3 regions of the Vogesella indigofera genome follow, and region 2 is predicted to be linked to each of the others. Evidence: predicted binding sites of a transcription regulator. Region 2 holds the regulator's gene; each other region holds the start of a gene.

Region 1 (5,889 bases), on a different contig from region 2:
GATGGAGATGAAGGGGCTGGACGAGGCGACCGCCTACAAGCAGCTGCGCGAACGGGCGATGAAGCAGCAGAAGAAGCTGGCCGAGGTGGCGCAGGAGATCATCAGCTTGGCGGAGTGGCTGAAAAGCTGAACCGCCCGCCGCTGTCGGGCAAGGTTGGCCGCAACAGGCATGCTGTTGCGGCCTTTTGCATTCTGGGACGGCGCTGATGGTGCAGCGCCGGTATCGGGTTGGTGCCGCGCCGTGCTGTTGCAGTGCAAAAAAACTGCCGCCAAATAAAAAATCCATTAAAAACAATGAATTGATGTCTGGCATGGCCCTTGCTAAATGAATGGCGAGACGCGAAGACGCGTCACACTAGCAGGAAGGTGCCAACGGCGGCGCAGGCCTGGTAATACGGACAACGGCGTCCGTTGCCCTTTCTGAGTGAAGGGGTGACGGGCGCTTTTTCTTTTGCACTTGCAGTCCACTCACTCTGGGAGCAGCACATGGAAAAGCGTCACGAACTCGATCTCCACCCGCATGCGGCGGGCAACGAACGCCGCGACTTCCTCAAGGGAGCCTTGTCACTGATGGCCTCAACCGCCTTGCCTGCCGGCTTTGCCACCTCCGCCTTTGCCGCGGCCACCGGCAAACCCGAAAAGACCGAAGTCAAAGTCGGTTTCATCCCGCTGACCGACTGCGCCTCGGTGATCGTCGCGTCGAAGCTGGGCTTCGACAAGAAGTACGGCATCACCATCGTGCCGTCGAAGGAGGCTAGCTGGGCCGCGGTGCGCGACAAGCTGGTCAACGGCGAGCTGGACGCCTCGCACGCGCTGTACGGCATGATCTACGGCGTGCACCTGGGCATCGGCGGCCCGAAGAAGGACATGGCGGTGCTGATGACGCTGAACCAGAACGGGCAGGGCATCACGCTCTCCAACCAGCTGAAGGAGAAGGGCGCCACCAGCGGCCCGGCGCTGGCGAAACTGATCAAGGCCGAGCCGCGTGAGTACACCTTCGCGCAGACCTTCCCCACCGGCACCCACGCCATGTGGCTGTACTACTGGCTGGCGGCGCACGGCGTCAATCCGCTGTCGGATGTAAAAACTATCGTGGTGCCGCCGCCGCAGATGGTGGCCAATATGCGCGTCGACAATATGGACGGTTACTGTGTCGGCGAGCCGTGGAACGCGCGCGCCATCGCCGACGGCATCGGCTTCTCGGTGGCCACCACGCAGCAGATCTGGCCGGATCACCCGGAAAAGGTGCTCGGCACCACCGGCGAGTGGGTGAAGAAGTACCCCAATACCGCGCGCGCACTGGTGGCGGCACTGCTGGACGCCTCGCGCTACATCGACGAGGTGAAGAACCGCGCCAGCGTCGCCAGGCTGATTGCAGAGAAGGCCTACGTCAATGCGCCGGAAGCGGTGATCGCCGGCCGCTTTGCCGGTGCCTACGAGGATGGCCTCGGCAAGAAGTGGCAGGACCCGAAACTGATGAAGTTCTTCGACGGCGGCAAGGTCAACTTCCCCTACCTGTCCGACGGCATGTGGTTCCTCACCCAGCACAAGCGCTGGGGCTTGCTGAAGACCGACCCCGACTACCTGGCGGTGGCGAAGCAGATCAACCAGATCGCCATCTACAAGGACGCGGCGGCGATGGCCAGGGTGGCGCTGCCGGCCAGCGACATGCGTGCCAGCAAGCTGATTGACGGCGTGGTGTGGGACGGCAAGAACCCGGCTGCCTACGCCGCCAGCTTCAAGATCAAGGCCTGAGGAGCGACATCATGAGTACTGCCGAAACTTTCTCGCCAACGTTGGCCGCAGGCCCGGTCGCCACCGCTGCGCGCAGCGCCCGCCCGCGCAAGCGCAAGACCCTGCTCGCCGCGGCGCCGCCGTCGCTGCAACCGCTGGTGCGCTTCATCCGCTGGCTGGTGCCGCCGCTGCTGGGGCTGATCGCCTTCGTGCTGCTGTGGTCGCTGGTGTCGCAGGTCAGCCGCGGCAGCCTGCCGGGGCCGGTCAGCACCTGGGCGTCGGCCACCGAGCTGTTCGCCGATCCGTTCTACCAGAATGGCCCCAACGACCAGGGCATAGGCTGGAACATCCTGATGTCGCTGGGCCGCGTCGGCGTCGGTTTCGGCCTTGCCGCCGTGGTCGGCATTCCGCTGGGCTTCATGATCGGCCGCTTCGATTTCCTGTCGCGGATGACGGCGCCGGTGATCAGCCTGCTGCGCCCGGTGTCGCCGCTGGCGTGGCTGCCGATCGGCCTCTTGGTGTTCAAGGCCGCCAGTCCGGCGTCGATCTGGGTGATCTTCATCTCCAGCATCTGGCCGATGATCCTCAACACCGCCGCCGGCGTGCGCGCGGTGCCGCAGGATTACCTGAACGTGGCACGCGTGCTGCGGCTGTCGGAGTGGAAGGTGTTCAGCGTCATCCTGCTGCCGGCGGTGCTGCCGCACATGCTCACCGGCGTGCGGCTGGCGATCGGCACCGCCTGGCTGGTGATCGTGGCGGCGGAGATGCTCACCGGCGGCGTGGGGCTGGGCTTCTGGGTGTGGGACGAATGGAACAACCTGAATGTGGAGCACATCCTGATCGCCATCTTCGTGGTCGGTCTGGTGGGGCTGGCGCTGGAACAGGCACTGGTATGGCTGGCGAAGAAGGCCAGCTTCGGACAGGGAGAGTGACATGGAACGCTTCGTCGAGCTGGAAAACGTGCAAAAGCACTTCGATACCAAGAAAGGCCGCTTCGTCGCGCTGCAGGATATCAACCTCACCATCCGCCAGGGCGAAGTGGTGTCGCTGATCGGCCACTCCGGCTGCGGCAAGTCCACGGTGCTCAACATCATCGCCGGCTTGCTGGAGCCGTCCGACGGCATCGCGCTGTGCAACGGTCGCGAGATCGACGGCCCCGGCCCCGAGCGCGCGGTGGTGTTCCAGAACCACAGCCTGCTGCCGTGGCTGTCCTGCTACGGCAACATCCTGCTGGCGGTGGAGCGCGTGTTCGGCGCCAAAGAGAGCAAGGCGCAGCTGGCCGCGCGCACCGACGCCGCGCTGGCGCTGGTGGGGCTGGGCCATGCCCGCGACAAGCACCCGCACGAGATCTCCGGCGGCATGAAGCAGCGGGTCGGCATCGCCCGCGCGCTGGCGATGGAGCCGAAGGTGCTGCTGATGGACGAGCCGTTCGGCGCGCTGGACGCGCTGACCCGCGCCAACCTGCAGGACGAGATGGTGAAGATCGTCGATGCCACCGGCAGTACCGTGGTGATGGTGACCCACGACGTGGACGAGGCGGTGCTGCTGTCCGACCGCATCGTGATGATGACCAACGGCCCGGCGGCCACCGTCGGCGAGATCCTGGAAGTGCAGCTGCCACGGCCGCGCAACCGGCTGGCGCTGGCGGGCGACGCCGACTACCACCGCTATCGCGGCGCGGTGCTGGATTTCCTGTACCAGAAACACCGCAAAGAGGCAGCCTGACCGGGCACACCCTCTTGCATCCCCTGACGTGGCGACACGTTGTTGACACCGGGCCGTTGGCCCGGTTTTTTCATGGCGGCGCAGGCGCAAGGTTGGCCGCAGCCGGGGCGGCGCCTGCTTTTGGTGCTGCTGTGCACCATCGGCAGGCGCCGGCGGCGGCAAAACCGGCATTTTGGCGGCCAAACTGCGCTGTCTGGCTGGCACGGCGCTTGCTGTGATAGCGCTGCAGATGATTGTCCCGGTTGCCAATGGCGGCGATGCGGGCTTGGACAAAGAGGTCCGTTGCGCGTGGTGCGATACCGCGGGCAACGGGCCTCTTTGCTTTTTTGCGGCACGGACCGCCGCGGCGCCCCCGGCGCGCCGCCTGATCGATCACGGACATCTTTCAAGGAACAAGACAATGAGCAAGGACTTCTGGAAGGCAGGCCATACCCCGACACTGCTGGTGTCGTTCCTCTATTTCGACCTCAGCTTCATGGTGTGGTACATCCTCGGGCCCTTGGCGATCCAGATCGCCGAGGCCTTGCAGCTGTCGGCGCAGCAGCGTGGGCTGATGGTGGCGACGCCGATCCTGGCCGGTGCCCTGCTGCGCTTCGGCATGGGCCTGCTGGTGGACCGCTTCTCACCGAAATTCGCCGGCATCCTCGGCCAGGTGGTGGTGATGCTGGCGCTGGGCTTTGCCTGGCTGCACGGCATCCAGTCGCTGTCACAGGCGTTGCTGCTGGGGGTGTTCCTCGGCGTCGCCGGTGCCGCCTTCGCGGTGTCGCTGCCGCTGGCGTCGCAGTGGTATCCGCCCGAGCACCAGGGCAAGGCGATGGGCATCGCCGGTGCCGGCAACTCCGGTACCGTGTTTGCCGCGCTCTTGGCGCCAACGTTGGCCGCACTCTATGGTTGGGAAAACGTGTTCGGCCTCGCGGTGCTGCCGCTGGGGGTGGTGTTCGTGCTGTTCTGCCTGTTTGCCAAGAACGCGCCGCAGCGCCCCAAGCCCAAAGCGCTGGCCGACTACCTGCGCGTGCTGGGCGACAAGGACAGCTGGTGGTTCATGTTCTTCTACTGTGTCACCTTCGGCGGCTTTGCCGGCCTCGCCAGCGCGCTGCCGGGCTACTTCCATGACCAGTACGGCCTGAACGCCGTCACCGCCGGCTACTACACCGCCGCCTGCGTGTTTGCCGGCTCGCTGATGCGGCCGCTGGGCGGCGCGCTGGCCGACCGTATCGGCGGCATCCGCACCCTGCTGGTGATGTACACCGCGGCGGCGCTGCTGATCGCGGTGGTCGGCTTCAACCTGCCGCAGGTCAACGTGGCGCTGGCGCTGTTTGTCGGTGCGATGCTGGCACTGGGCAGCGGCAACGGCGCGGTGTTCCAGCTGGTGCCGCAGCGCTTCCGCAAGGAAATCGGGGTGATGACCGGCCTGATCGGCATGGCCGGCGGCATCGGCGGCTTCCTGCTCGCCGCCGGTCTCGGCCTCGTCAAGCAGCACACCGGCAACTACCAGCTCGGGCTGTGGCTGTTCGCCAGCCTCGGCGTGGTGGCGTGGATCGGCCTGCACGGCGTGAAACTGCGCTGGCGCACCACCTGGGGCGCCAGCAACGTGACCGCGGCGCGGGTATAAGCGGCAACCACTAGCCATCAGCGGGGCGGGATCACGGATCCCGCCCCGTTACGCCGTGCTGGAGCACGGCATCATCTTCAAGCGGGCATTATTTCTAGCAGGGAAGCACCATGAGCTTGCAACTTGCCGTCGGCCACGCCAGTGACGCCGGCCGCCGTGAACGCAACGAGGACGCGCTGGGCTGGAGCGTGCCGCAGGACGGGCTGCTGACCAGCAAGGGCGCGCTGTTCGCGCTGGCCGACGGCGTCTCCGGCTGTGCCGACGGCCGCCTGGCGGCGCAGTCCACCATCCGCGCGGTGTGCGCCGACTACTACGCCACGCCGGAAACGTGGGCGGTGTCGTCGGCGCTGGACCGGCTGCTGGCGGCGCACAACCGCTGGCTGCGCTCGCAGGGCAAGCCGCTGGTGGCGACGCTGTCGGCGCTGGTGCTGCGCGGCCACCGCTACACCGTTGCCCACGTCGGCGACTGCCGCGTCTACCGATTAAGCCAGGGCCGGCTGACGCAGCTGACCGTCGATCACGTGTGGGAGGAGGCGTCGTTGTCGCACGTGCTCAAGCGCGGCATGGGGCTGGACGAGCACGTGATGCCGGATTTCTGCGACGGCGACCTGCACGCCGGTGACGTGTTCGTGCTGCTGTGCGACGGCGTGTGGCAGGCGCTGGGCGACAAGCGCATCGACGAGATCCTGCACCTGCATCTGGACGTGCAGCGCGCCGCCAGCGTGCTGTGCGAGACGGCGCTGGCCGCCGGCGCGCAGGACAACCTGTCGGCGCTGGTGCTGCGGGTGGAGGCGCTGCCGCAGGGCGCACTGGCCGAC
Region 2 (5,889 bases):
CAAGCGCGGCCAGGACTCGGTCAGCGGCGCCGTCATCGTCTACAACACCGCCACCGAAACCTACCAGGCCAGCGGCGGCACCGCCGCCAGCGGCACCAGCGGCCGCGTGACGGTGATCCTGCAGCCCAAAGCACAGGGTACGCCATGACCCAGAGCCAGCTTTCCATCCAGCACCTGAAGAAGACCTTCAAGAAGCGCACCGTGGTGCGCGACGTGTCGCTGGAGATCGCCAGTGGCGAGGTGGTCGGCCTGCTCGGCCCCAACGGCGCCGGCAAGACCACCAGCTTCTACATGGTGGTCGGGCTGATCGCCGCCGATGCCGGCGAAATCCGCCTCGACGGCCAGACCATCACCCACCTGCCTATCCACCAGCGCGCGCGGCTCGGCCTCGGCTATCTGCCGCAGGAAGCGTCGATCTTCCGCAAAATGACGGTGGACGAGAACATCCGCGCGGTACTGGAGATTGCCGGTCTGAAGGGCGAGGAGCTGGAAAACGAGCTGACCCTGCTGCTGGACGACCTCAACATCAGCCACCTGCGCGACAGCAACGCGCTGGCGCTGTCCGGTGGCGAACGCCGCCGCGTGGAAATAGCCCGCGTGCTGGCCACCCGCCCGCGCTTCATCCTGCTGGACGAGCCGTTTGCCGGCGTCGATCCGATCGCGGTGATCGACATCCAGAAGATCATCGCCTTCCTCAAGGAACGCGGCATCGGTGTGCTGATCACCGACCACAACGTGCGAGAAACGCTGCGCATCTGCGATCGCGCCTACATCATCTCCGAAGGCAGCGTGCTCGCCTCCGGCCTGCCGGAAGCGCTGGTGCTGAACGAACAGGTCCGCCAGGTGTATCTGGGCGAACACTTCCATCTGTAAGCCATGAAACAGACCCTCCAGCTCAAAACCAGCCAGCAACTCACGCTCACCCCCCAGTTGCAGCAATCGATCAAGCTGCTGCAGATGTCGACGCTGGACCTCAGTACCGAGCTGGAGCGCTACCTGCTGGAAAACCCGCTGCTGGAACGTGCCGACAGCGACAGCCACGACGAGCCCGACAGCCCGTTGCCGGTGCTGACACCCGGCGGCGACACACCGGTGACGGACAGCGGCAGCGAGGCGGAGCGGCCGGAAGCGGACAGCAGCCGTGACGACGGCGAACTGCTCGGCGACTGGGGCAGCAGCGGGAGCGGCAGCAGCCGCAACGATGACGACGACGAATTCGACCCCATTCTCAACACCCCGTGCCGGCCGTCGCTGCGCGAGCACCTGACCGCGCAGATGGGCGAAACCCAGCTCAGCCAGCGCGACAAGGCGCTGATGTCGCTGCTGATCGACGAACTGGACGACGACGGCTATCTGCCGACCTCGCTGGACGACATCGCCGCCGAGCTGCCGCTGGAGCTGGAAGTGGAAGGCGACGAACTGGAGTGCCTGCGCAAGCTGCTGACCCAGTTCGAGCCGACCGGCATCGGCAGCCGCAACCTCACCGAATTCCTCAGCCTGCAGCTGCAGCAACACGCGGCACCGGCCGCGGTGCGCCAGCTGGCGCTGGACATGGTGCAGCAGCACCTGCCGCTACTGGGCAACCGCGACTTCACCAAGCTCAAGAAGCTGCTCGCCATTGACGAGCAGCAGCTGAAAACTGCCCACGCGCTGCTCGCCAGCCTGCGGCCGCGCCCCAGCAGCGGCTTCGATCAGGGCGAGACCCACTACGTCGCCCCCGATATCCTGGTGGTGAAGCGCCAGCAGCGCTGGGTGGCGCGCCTCAACCAGGGCACGCTGCCCAAGCTGCGCGTCAACCAGATGTATGCAGGCATGCTACAACAGAAGGGCAGCAGCCATAATCTGGGTGGCCAGCTGCAAGAGGCACGCTGGCTGGTAAAAAACATTCAACAACGGTTTGACACCATCCTGAAAGTGGCAGAATCTATTGTTGACAGACAGCAAGCGTTCTTTGAACAAGGTGAAGTGGCCATGCGCCCGCTTATCCTGCGAGACATCGCGGAAGAACTCGGTCTGCATGAGTCAACCATCTCCCGTGTCACCACGCAAAAATACCTGCTGTGCAGCCGTGGCTTGTTCGAACTCAAATATTTCTTTGGCAGTTCGGTCGATACTGACAGTGGTGGCGAGTGTTCCGCCACCGCGATCAAGGCACTGATCCGGCAGATCATTGATGCGGAAGACCACAACAAACCGCTGTCTGACAGCGCCATTGCAGACAAGCTGATCGCACAAGGTATTCAGGTTGCAAGACGTACCGTAGCCAAGTATCGTGAAGCCATGCAGATCCCGCCGGTCAGCCAGCGCAAGAATTTTTAGGTTGTTCATAACAAGATCGCCATGCCCAGTCCGGATATGGCACCAACAGAAGGAGTTAGGGTATGAACCTCAAGATTACCGGCCTCCACCTCGACGTTACCCCGGCGCTTCGTGACTACATCGAAAGCAAACTGGAACGCATTACCCGCCATGTCGATAATGTGATCGGTGTCAACGTGACACTGTCTGTCGACAAACTGGTACAGAAAGCCGAAGTCAATGTTCATCTGGCAGGCAAGGACATCCATGCCGAAGCCACCGAAGCGGACATGTACGCGGCCATCGACCTGCTGACTGACAAACTGGATCGTCAGGTACTGAAATTCAAGGAAAAACAGGTCGAGCATCGCGCACCGGTACCGCAAGAGCAAGCGTCGCTCTGATCAGGATTTGCTGAACAAAAACGGATAATGCAAGCGCTGCTTGCTTATCCGTTCTTTTTTTGGCTACCGCTTTTTCTCCTGACGATCATCCTGCGCTTTCCGCTATGGTATTCCGTGGACTCGGCGTAGAATGGCCCTCGATTTTTTCGGGCAAATGGCATTATGGGCTTGATCAGTAAAATACTCTCCGTGGACAACGTCATTGCTGACATGGACGTTTCCAGCAAAAAACGACTCTTTGAACAAGTCGGCCTGATGGTCGAAAACAGTCACGCCATCGCGCGCAGCGATGTCTTCGACAGCTTGTTTGCCCGAGAAAAACTCGGCTCCACCGGCCTGGGACAAGGCGTCGCCATCCCGCACGGCCGCATCAAGAGCCTGAAGGAAGCCACCGGCATCTTCATCCGCCTGAAGGCACCGATTCCGTTCGATGCCCCCGATGGCAAACCGGTCTCGCTGCTGTTCGTGCTGTTGGTGCCGGAACAGGCCACCGACATCCACCTGCAGGTGTTGTCCGAGCTGGCTCAGCGCTTCTCCAGCAAGGCGCTGCGCGAACAGATGAACGATCCCGCCTGCGATGCGCAGAAGCTGTTTGAACTGATTTCCGACACCCCAGACCATGCCTAATATCAGTGTTCGCCGCCTGTACCAGGACAATCAGCACAAGCTCAACCTGAGCTGGGTCGCCGGCCGTTCCGGCTCCGACAACCTGATTTCGAATGATGAACAGCGGCCAACCCAGGCACTGGTCGGTCACCTCAACTTCATCCACCCCAACCGCGTCCAGGTCCTTGGCCTCGCGGAGGTGGAATACCTGAACAAGCTGGAGCAGGCCGCTGCACGGACCGCCCTCGACCAGCTGTTCCACCGCACCATGGCGGTGGTGATCGTCGCCAATGCACAGCCGGTACCCAACCTGCTGCGCGACTACTGCCAGAGCCACAATGTGCCGCTGATGAGTACGCCGCTGGAAAGCCCGTACCTGATGGACGTGCTGCGCATCTATCTGGCGCGCGCGCTGGCGGTATCCACCGTGATGCACGGCGTGTTTCTCGACGTGCTGGAAATCGGCGTGCTGATCATGGGCGATTCGGCGATGGGCAAGAGCGAACTGGCGCTGGAGCTGATCTCGCGCGGCCACGGCATGGTTGCCGATGACGCGGTCGAGCTGTACCGCATCGGCCCGGAAACGCTGGAAGGCCGCTGCCCGGCGCTGCTGCGTGACTTCCTCGAAGTGCGCGGTCTCGGCATCCTCAATATCCGCACCATCTTCGGCGAAACCGCGGTGCGTCCGAAGAAGGTGCTGAAGCTGATCATCCACCTGATGAAGGCCAACGACCAGGCGATGCAAACGCTGGACCGCCTCAACATCCAGTCCGAGACGCAGGACATCCTTGGCGTCACCGTGCGCAAGGTGATCCTGCCGGTGGCCGCCGGCCGCAACCTGGCGGTGCTGGTCGAGGCTGCGGTGCGCAACTACATCCTGCAGCTGCGCGGCATCGACAGCACCCGCGAATTCATCGATCGCCACACCAACCTGCTACGGGACCAGGAACATGCAGCTGATTCTGATTAGCGGCCTGTCCGGCTCCGGCAAGTCGGTTGCCCTGCGCCTGCTGGAAGACAACGGCTACTACTGCGTCGACAACCTGCCGGCCACCATGCTCACCGACGTGGTGGCGCTGTACAGCGAACAGGGCTACCAGCATGTCGCCATCAGCGTCGATACCCGTTCCGCGCCAACGTTGGCCGCATTGCCGGAGGTGATGGCCAGCCTGAAAGCGATGCGGGTCGACGTGCGCCTGATCTATCTGGAAGCCACCACCGAAGTGCTGGTGCAGCGCTTCTCGGAAACGCGGCGCCGCCACCCGCTGTCCGGCAACGGCCTGACGGTGGAGGAGTGCATCCGCCTCGAACGCGAGATGCTGGAGCACATCCACGAGCTGGGCCACCGCATCGACACCAGCCACCTGTCCGCCAACGCGCTGCGTGCCTGGGTCAAGGTACTGGTCGACGCCGGCGCCGACTGCCTGACCCTGGTGTTCGAATCGTTTGGCTTCAAGCACGGCCTGCCGCTGGACGCCGACTTCGTGTTCGACGTGCGCTGCCTGCCCAACCCCTACTACGAGGTCGCGCTGCGGCCGCTGACCGGCCAGGACGAGGCGATCTGCCGCTTCTTCGAGGGCGAAGCCAGCGTGGCGCAGATGCTGGCCGACATCCGCCAGTTCCTGCAAAACTGGCTGCCGCGCTTCCGCCAGGACAACCGCAGCTACGTCACCGTCGCCATCGGCTGCACCGGCGGCCAGCACCGCTCGGTCTATCTCGCCGAACAGCTGGCCAAGGCCTTTGCCGGCGAACAGGTCCTGCTGCGCCACCGCCAGCTGCCCGCCAAAAAATAAGCCGGCCATGTTCAAGGCCGGGGACTATCTGGTGCTGCTGGCACTGTGCGCGCTGTTGCTGGCCGCCTTCCTGCAGCTTGGCCGCCACGCCGGCGAGGCCAGCAGCGTCATCGTGCGCCAGAACGGCACCGAAACCCTCCGCCTGCCGCTGCGCCTGAACCGGCTCCATATTGCCCACGGCCCGCTGGGGCTGACCGAAATCGAGATCCACAATGGCCAGGCCCGCATCCGCCGCGATCCGAGCCCGCGCCAATACTGCGTGCAGCAGGGCTGGCTGCGCCACAGCGGCGACATTGCCGTGTGCCTGCCCAACCGCGTCAGCATCGAGCTGGCCGGCCCCGACCTAGCCCATGACTCGCTCGCCTACTGAACGCACGCTGCAAGCCAGCACCGACGATCACCGCATCGCCAGCCTGGCCGCGCTGGCCATCGCGCTGGGCATGGTCGATGCCGCCATTCCGTCGCCGCTGCCCGGCGTCAAGCCGGGGCTGGCCAACATCATGACCCTGTTCGCGCTGCATACCCTGGGCTGGCGCGCCGCGGTGTGGGTCACGCTGCTACGCGTCGTCGGCGCCGGCCTGCTGCTGGGCAGCCTGTTCACCCCCGGCTTCTGGCTCAGCCTCGGCGGCGCACTGGCCAGCCTGCTGCTGCTGGGCGCCTGCCGGGCGCTGCCCGAGCGCCATTTCAGCCTGGTCAGCCACAGCCTGCTGGCGGCGCAGGCCCATCTGCTGGGACAATTGCTGCTGGTCAGGCTGTTCCTGATTCCATACGACAATATACTGGTACTG
Region 3 (5,889 bases), on a different contig from region 2:
TGTGCCACAGCGGCGATTCGTCGGAACGCAGGGTGTCGAGCTGGTGCTGGGTGAAGTAGCCGATGCGCAGCATCTTGGCGCCGATCACCTCGCCGGCCAGCGGTTGCAGCTCACCGGCCAGCAGCTTCACCAGCGTCGACTTGCCGGCGCCGTTGACGCCGAGCAGGCCGATGCGGCTGCCGGATTCCACCGACAGCGACAGCTGGCGCAGGATGGGGGTGTCGCCGTAGCCGACATCGGCGCGTTCCAGCTTCAGCAGCGGGTTGGGCAGGTTGTCCGGGGTGTCGAAGTGGAAGTCGAACGGCGAATCGACGTGCGCCGGCGCGATGCGTTCCAGCTTCTCCAGCGCCTTGATGCGGCTCTGCGCCTGGCGTGCCTTGCTGGCCTTGGCCTTGAAGCGGGTGATGAACGATTCCAGGTGTGCGACCTGGCGCTGCTGCTTCTCGTAGTTGCCCTGCTGCTGGGCCAGCTTTTCCGCGCGCATCACCTCGAACTGGCTGTAGTTGCCGGTGTAGAGGGTGAGCTTCTGCTGCGACACGTCGACGATGTGCGTGACCACGCTGTCGAGGAAGTCGCGGTCGTGCGAGATCACGATCAGCGTGCCTTCGTAGGCCTTCAGCCAGTCTTCCAGCCACAGCACCGTTTCCAGGTCCAGGTGGTTGGTCGGTTCGTCCAGCAGCAGCAGGTCGGAGCGGCACATCAGCGCCTGCGCCAGGTTCAGACGCATGCGCCAGCCGCCGGAGAAGGTGGATACCGCGCGGCTCTGGTGTTCGACGGGAAAGCCGAGGCCGGCCAGCAGCTTGCCGGCACGGGCAGCGGCGGAGTAGCCGTCGATGCGGTCCAGCTCGGCGTGCAGGCTGCCGATGGCGTTGCCGTCGGCGCTGGCTTCGGCTGCGGCCAACCTTTGCTGCAGGCGGCGCAGCTCGGCATCGCCGTCGAGTACGAAGTCGAGTGCCGATTGCGGCAGCGCCGGGGTTTCCTGCGCCACGTGCGCCATGGTCCACTGTGGCGGCAGCAGCACTTCGCCGCTTTCGGCGTGCAGTTCGCCCTTCAGCAGCGCGAACACGCTGGACTTGCCGGCGCCGTTGGCACCGGTCATGCCGACCTTGTTGCCGGGGTTGATGGTGAGGTTGGCCGCAACAAGCAGTTCTTTCAGGCCGCGGCGCAGGGACAGGTTTTTTAGCTGGATCATAGCGATTCGGTAGGGCGGCCGCCTGGTGGCGGCCGGCGGGTGAGGGTCAGGCCTTGGGCAGGGTGGATAGGTCCCAGCGCGGCTTCACGGTAAAGCTGCCGGCGGTGCGCGCGTACTGCAGGCGCATGGCGCCGGCGAAGGCGATCATCGCGCCGTTGTCGGTGCACAGCTTCAGCGGCGGGTAGAACACGCCGAAGCGGCGTTTGGCGGCGGCGGCATCCAGCGCCGCGCGCAGCTGCTTGTTGGCGCCAACGCCGCCGGCGACCACGATGCGCTCCAGGCCGTACCGTTTCAGCGCCTTCATGCACTTGCTGACCAGCACGTCGACGATGGCTTCCTGGAAGGCGCGGCAGATGTCCTTGCGGGTTTGTTCATCGATACTGCCGTATTCGGCCTCGACCTGCTTCTTCAGCATCAGCACCGCGGTTTTCAGGCCGGAGAAGCTCATGTCCAGGTTGTCGCTGTGCAGCATCGGGCGCGGCAGGGTGAAGCGTTCCGGGTCGCCTTCTTCCGCCAGTTTCGACAGCAGCGGGCCGCCGGGATAGGGCAGGCCGAGCAGCTTGGCGGTCTTGTCGAAGGCTTCGCCGGCGGCGTCGTCCACGGTCTCGCCGAGGATCTCGTAATCGCCGACGCCGCGCACCGCCATGATCTGGGTGTGGCCGCCGGAGACCAGCAGCGCGAGGAACGGGAATTCCGGCCGCGGCTCGGCCAGCAGCGGCGACAGCAGGTGGCCTTCGAGGTGGTGCACGCTGATCACCGGGATGTTCAGCCCCACCGCCAGCGCATTGGCGAAGCTGGCGCCGACCAGCAGCGCACCGCCGAGGCCCGGGCCTTCGGTGTAGGCGATGGCGTCGATGTCCTGTAGCGTCTTGCCGGCTTCGGCGAGGCAGGCGCGGGTCAGCGGCGTGACGCGGCGGATGTGGTCGCGGCTGGCCAGCTCCGGCACCACGCCGCCGTATTCGGCGTGCATCGCCATCTGCGAGTGCAGCTGGTCGGCGATCAGGCCGCGTTCGGTGTCGTACAGCGCGACGCCGGTTTCGTCGCAAGACGATTCAATTCCCAATACGAGCATGTGAGTGGCTTCAAAACTAAACAATCTTTCCATTTTACCGGTGATTCTTTGTTCGCCCAAATCGGCAGTGATACGCTTGCGGTCTGAATCCAAGGGGAAGGCAAGATGAAAGCAAGACTGAAGTGGGTGGACGGCGTGTGTTTCATGGGCGAAACCGGCAGCGGCCATGCGGTGGTGATGGACGGCGCGCCGGAAGGCGGCGGCCGCAACCTCGGCCCGCGGCCGATGGAACTGCTGCTGCTGGGCACCGCCGGCTGCACCAGCTATGACGTGCTGAACATCCTGAAGAAGTCGCGCCAGGACGTGCGCGACTGCTGGGTGGAGATGGACGCCGAGCGCGCCGACACCGATCCGAAGGTGTTTACCAAGATCCACTTCCACTTCGTGGTGGTGGGGCGCGAGCTGAAGGCGGACGTGGTGGAGCGCGCCATCAAGCTGTCGGCGGAGAAGTACTGCTCGGCCTCGATCATGCTCGGCAAGACCGCCGACATCACTCACGATTTCGAGATCCGCAGCGACGACTAAGCGCGCTACCTTGCGGCCAACGTTGGCCGCCATTGCCGTTCCCAACGCCACCCTTGCCGGTGGCGTTGCCGTTTCCGGCGCGCGGCGGCAAATCTTGCCGCCTTGCCGGCGGCGGATACGGCGCCGGGCAGGGGTTTTCGGCCGTCTCCGGCAAAACTTGAGCGCTGGCCGGCCGTTTTTTGATTGGCACAGTTCATGCTTTGAGGATGCCAACTTAACGGATGACCGATCATGCTCGACAAGATTTCCGACCACCTCAATTTCTTCCAGCAATCGCTTGGCCTGCGCGCCAAGAAGGTGGAAGTGATTGCCAGCAATATCGCCAATGCGGACACGCCAGGCTATAAGGCGGTGGATTTCGATTTTGGCAAGGCGTTGCAAGGCCAGCTGCGCGCATCGCAAAGCGGGCTGGCGCTGGCGACCAGCAACGAGCGCCATCTGGCGGCCCAGGGCCACGCCAGCGTCGATGAAGGCGGTCTGCAGTATCGCAGCGCGGTACAGCCCAGCCTCGACGGCAACACCGTCGACATGGACGTCGAGCGCGCCGCGTTTACCGATAACGCGATGAAATACCAGTCCACGCTGACCTTCCTTAACCGGAGAATCAGCGGGCTGATGGACGCAATCAAGGGTGGGCAATAAGCATGTCGCTGTCTAATGTCTTCAATATTGCCGGCTCGGCGCTGACGGCGCAGTCGATGCGTCTGAACCTGGTGGCCAGCAATATCGCCAACGCGGAGAGCGCCACCAGCTCCACCGGCGAGCCGTTCCGCGGCCGCCACGCGGTGTTCACCGCCACGCCGGTGACCGCCGACATGCCGCAGGTGGCCGGGGTGCGGGTGACCTCGATCGTCGAGGACACCTCGCCGTTCCGCCTCAAGTACGAACCGGGCCATCCGCTGGCCGACGAGCGTGGCTACATCAAGATGCCCAACGTCAACCCGGTGGAAGAAATGGCCGACATGATTTCCGCTTCGCGCTCCTACCAGACCAGCGTCGAAGTAATGAATACCGCAAAGACCTTGCTGCAAAAAACCTTGCAGCTTGGCCAGTAACCGTTAGAGGTCTCGCATGGCAACCGTAAACAGCGCCACCGCCACCGGCATCGACTATGAGTCGTTCAACGTCGCCAGCAACAAGGCGGCCAGTAACGCCGAAGACATCCAGAACCGCTTCCTGAAGCTGCTGACCACGCAGCTGAAGACCCAGGATCCGTCGAACCCGATGGACAACGCGCAGATGACCAGCCAGATGGCGCAGATCAGTACCGTCAGCGGCCTGGAAAGCGTCAACGCCTCGATCAAGGCGCTGTCGGACAACCAGTCCGCCAGCCAGTCGCTGCTGGCGACGCTGATGATCGGCCGCTACGCGCTGATCCCCGGTAACGAAGTCAGCCTCAACGGCGGCGCGGCCAAGGCAGTGGTGGACTTTCCGCAGTCGGCCAGCGACGCGGTGGTCACCATCAAGAACTCTGCCGGCGTGGTGGTCAGCGAGATCAAGCTTGGCGCACAGACTGCCGGCCAGCTGACGGTCGGCTGGGACGGCAAGAACGCGGCCGGCGTGCAACAGCCGGACGGCCAGTATTCGATCTCGATCAAGGCGGTGAACGGCTCGGTGGCGGTGGATGCCAAGATCCTGAATCCGATCAAGATCAGCAGTGTGGCGATCGACAAGGGTGTTTCATCATTGGTGCTGGAAAACGGCAAGCGGATGTCGATGAGCGACGTGACGCAACTTATCTAAGACATTCCGGTTAAGCATTCGGGGGATAGAACATGGGTTTCCAGCAAGGTTTGAGTGGTCTGAGCGCGGCGTCCAAGCAGTTGGACGTGATTGGCAACAATATTGCCAACGGCAGCACCATCGGTTTCAAGGGCTCGCGCGTCGAGTTTGGCGATCTGTACGCCCGTTCGCTGGCCTCGGCCTCGACCCAGGCGGGTACCAATACCCAGGCCGGCGTCGGGGTGCAGGTGCTGGCGGTGTCGCAGCAGTTCCAGCAGGGCAACATCACCACCACCAACAACCCGCTGGACATGGCGATTTCCGGTAACGGCTTTTACCGGCTGACCAGCGAGAACACCGGCAACGGTGGCATCGAGGCGTTTTCCCGCAACGGCGAATTCAAGCTGGACAAGGAAGGCTACATCGTCAACAACGGCTACTACCTGAACGGCTACCAGATGGTCAACGGCGTGAAGACCGGTGCCGAACAGCCGCTGCAGGTGTCCACCATCAACAGCGGCATCGCCAAGGCGACCGGTGCTCCCGGCGAGCGCGGTATCGACTGGAGCTTCAACCTGAACGGTGGTGGCGCGGTGATCGACCCGGCGGTCAAGCCGTTTGACCCGCTGGACGCGTCCACCTATTCCTATACCAGCGGTGCCAAGTTCTACGACAACTACGGCAACGTGCATACCGTGTCGGTGTACTTTGCCCGCCGCGCCTCGACCGTCGATCCGGTGGTGCCGGCTACCGTGCCGCCATCGACGCTGGACGTGAACAACTGGGACGTGTACCACTCGGTAGACGGCACCCTGGTGGCGGGCGCGCCGACCCAGGTCAAGTTTGACCAGTCGGGTCAGCTGACCGCGTGGTCGGACAACATCATCACCATCGCTGCCGATACCAGTGCCGCCAGTGCCCACCCGGCATTCGATATCGACTTCACCAACAGCACCCAGTACAGCGGCGATTACAGCGTCTCCCGCCAGGTGGCCGGCGGCTATCCGGCCGGCAAGTTCACCGGTATCGGTGCCGACTCCGCCGGCGTGATCTACGCCAACTACACCAACGGCGTGACCGAGCCGATCGGCCAGATCACGCTGTACAACTTCTCCAACATCCAGGGTCTGGTGCCTAACGGCAACAACCGCTGGCTGTACAGCAGCGACGCCGGTGCCCGCAGCATGGCCGACCCCAACTCCGGCGGCATGGGCTACATCAAGCCGTCGGCGCTGGAGGAATCCAACGTCGATACCACCGCCGAGCTGGTGAATATGATCATTGCGCAGCGCTACTATCAGGCCAACGCGCAGACCATCAAGACCCAAGACACTATCATGCAGACCCTGCTCAACCTGCGTTAATGCGGGTTGACACG

The links. The regulator sigma-54, encoded in region 2, starts transcription at its own class of promoters, with help from an activator protein. The targets are predictions, from matches to a motif close to CTGGCACGCTTCATGCTT.
Region 1: the regulator sigma-54 is predicted to act here: its motif matches at 3,657-3,674, upstream of PQU89_RS05210 (nitrate/nitrite transporter).
Region 3: the regulator sigma-54 is predicted to act here: its motif matches at 2,973-2,990, upstream of flgB (flagellar basal body rod protein FlgB).

The regions. Positions count from the first base shown of each region.
Region 1 covers NZ_JAQQLA010000003.1:694,422-700,310, reverse strand. The annotation lists gene PQU89_RS05230 (ANTAR domain-containing response regulator) at 1-130, shown strand, start outside; gene PQU89_RS05225 (CmpA/NrtA family ABC transporter substrate-binding protein) at 487-1,755, shown strand; gene ntrB (nitrate ABC transporter permease) at 1,767-2,666, shown strand; gene PQU89_RS05215 (ABC transporter ATP-binding protein) at 2,668-3,459, shown strand; gene PQU89_RS05210 (nitrate/nitrite transporter) at 3,860-5,071, shown strand; gene PQU89_RS05205 (bifunctional protein-serine/threonine kinase/phosphatase) at 5,182-5,889, shown strand, end outside.
Region 2 covers NZ_JAQQLA010000012.1:116,352-122,240, forward strand. The annotation lists gene lptA (lipopolysaccharide transport periplasmic protein LptA) at 1-148, shown strand, start outside; gene lptB (LPS export ABC transporter ATP-binding protein) at 145-873, shown strand; gene PQU89_RS16255 (RNA polymerase factor sigma-54) at 877-2,319, shown strand; gene hpf (ribosome hibernation-promoting factor, HPF/YfiA family) at 2,382-2,702, shown strand; gene ptsN (PTS IIA-like nitrogen regulatory protein PtsN) at 2,865-3,329, shown strand; gene hprK (HPr(Ser) kinase/phosphatase) at 3,322-4,278, shown strand; gene rapZ (RNase adapter RapZ) at 4,259-5,101, shown strand; gene PQU89_RS16280 (NusG domain II-containing protein) at 5,109-5,471, shown strand; gene PQU89_RS16285 (Gx transporter family protein) at 5,452-5,889, shown strand, end outside.
Region 3 covers NZ_JAQQLA010000007.1:20,898-26,786, reverse strand. The annotation lists gene PQU89_RS12280 (ATP-binding cassette domain-containing protein) at 1-1,192, opposite strand, end outside; gene tsaD (tRNA (adenosine(37)-N6)-threonylcarbamoyltransferase complex transferase subunit TsaD) at 1,239-2,264, opposite strand; gene PQU89_RS12270 (OsmC family protein) at 2,370-2,789, shown strand; gene flgB (flagellar basal body rod protein FlgB) at 3,021-3,431, shown strand; gene flgC (flagellar basal body rod protein FlgC) at 3,434-3,844, shown strand; gene PQU89_RS12255 (flagellar hook assembly protein FlgD) at 3,861-4,532, shown strand; gene flgE (flagellar hook protein FlgE) at 4,565-5,875, shown strand.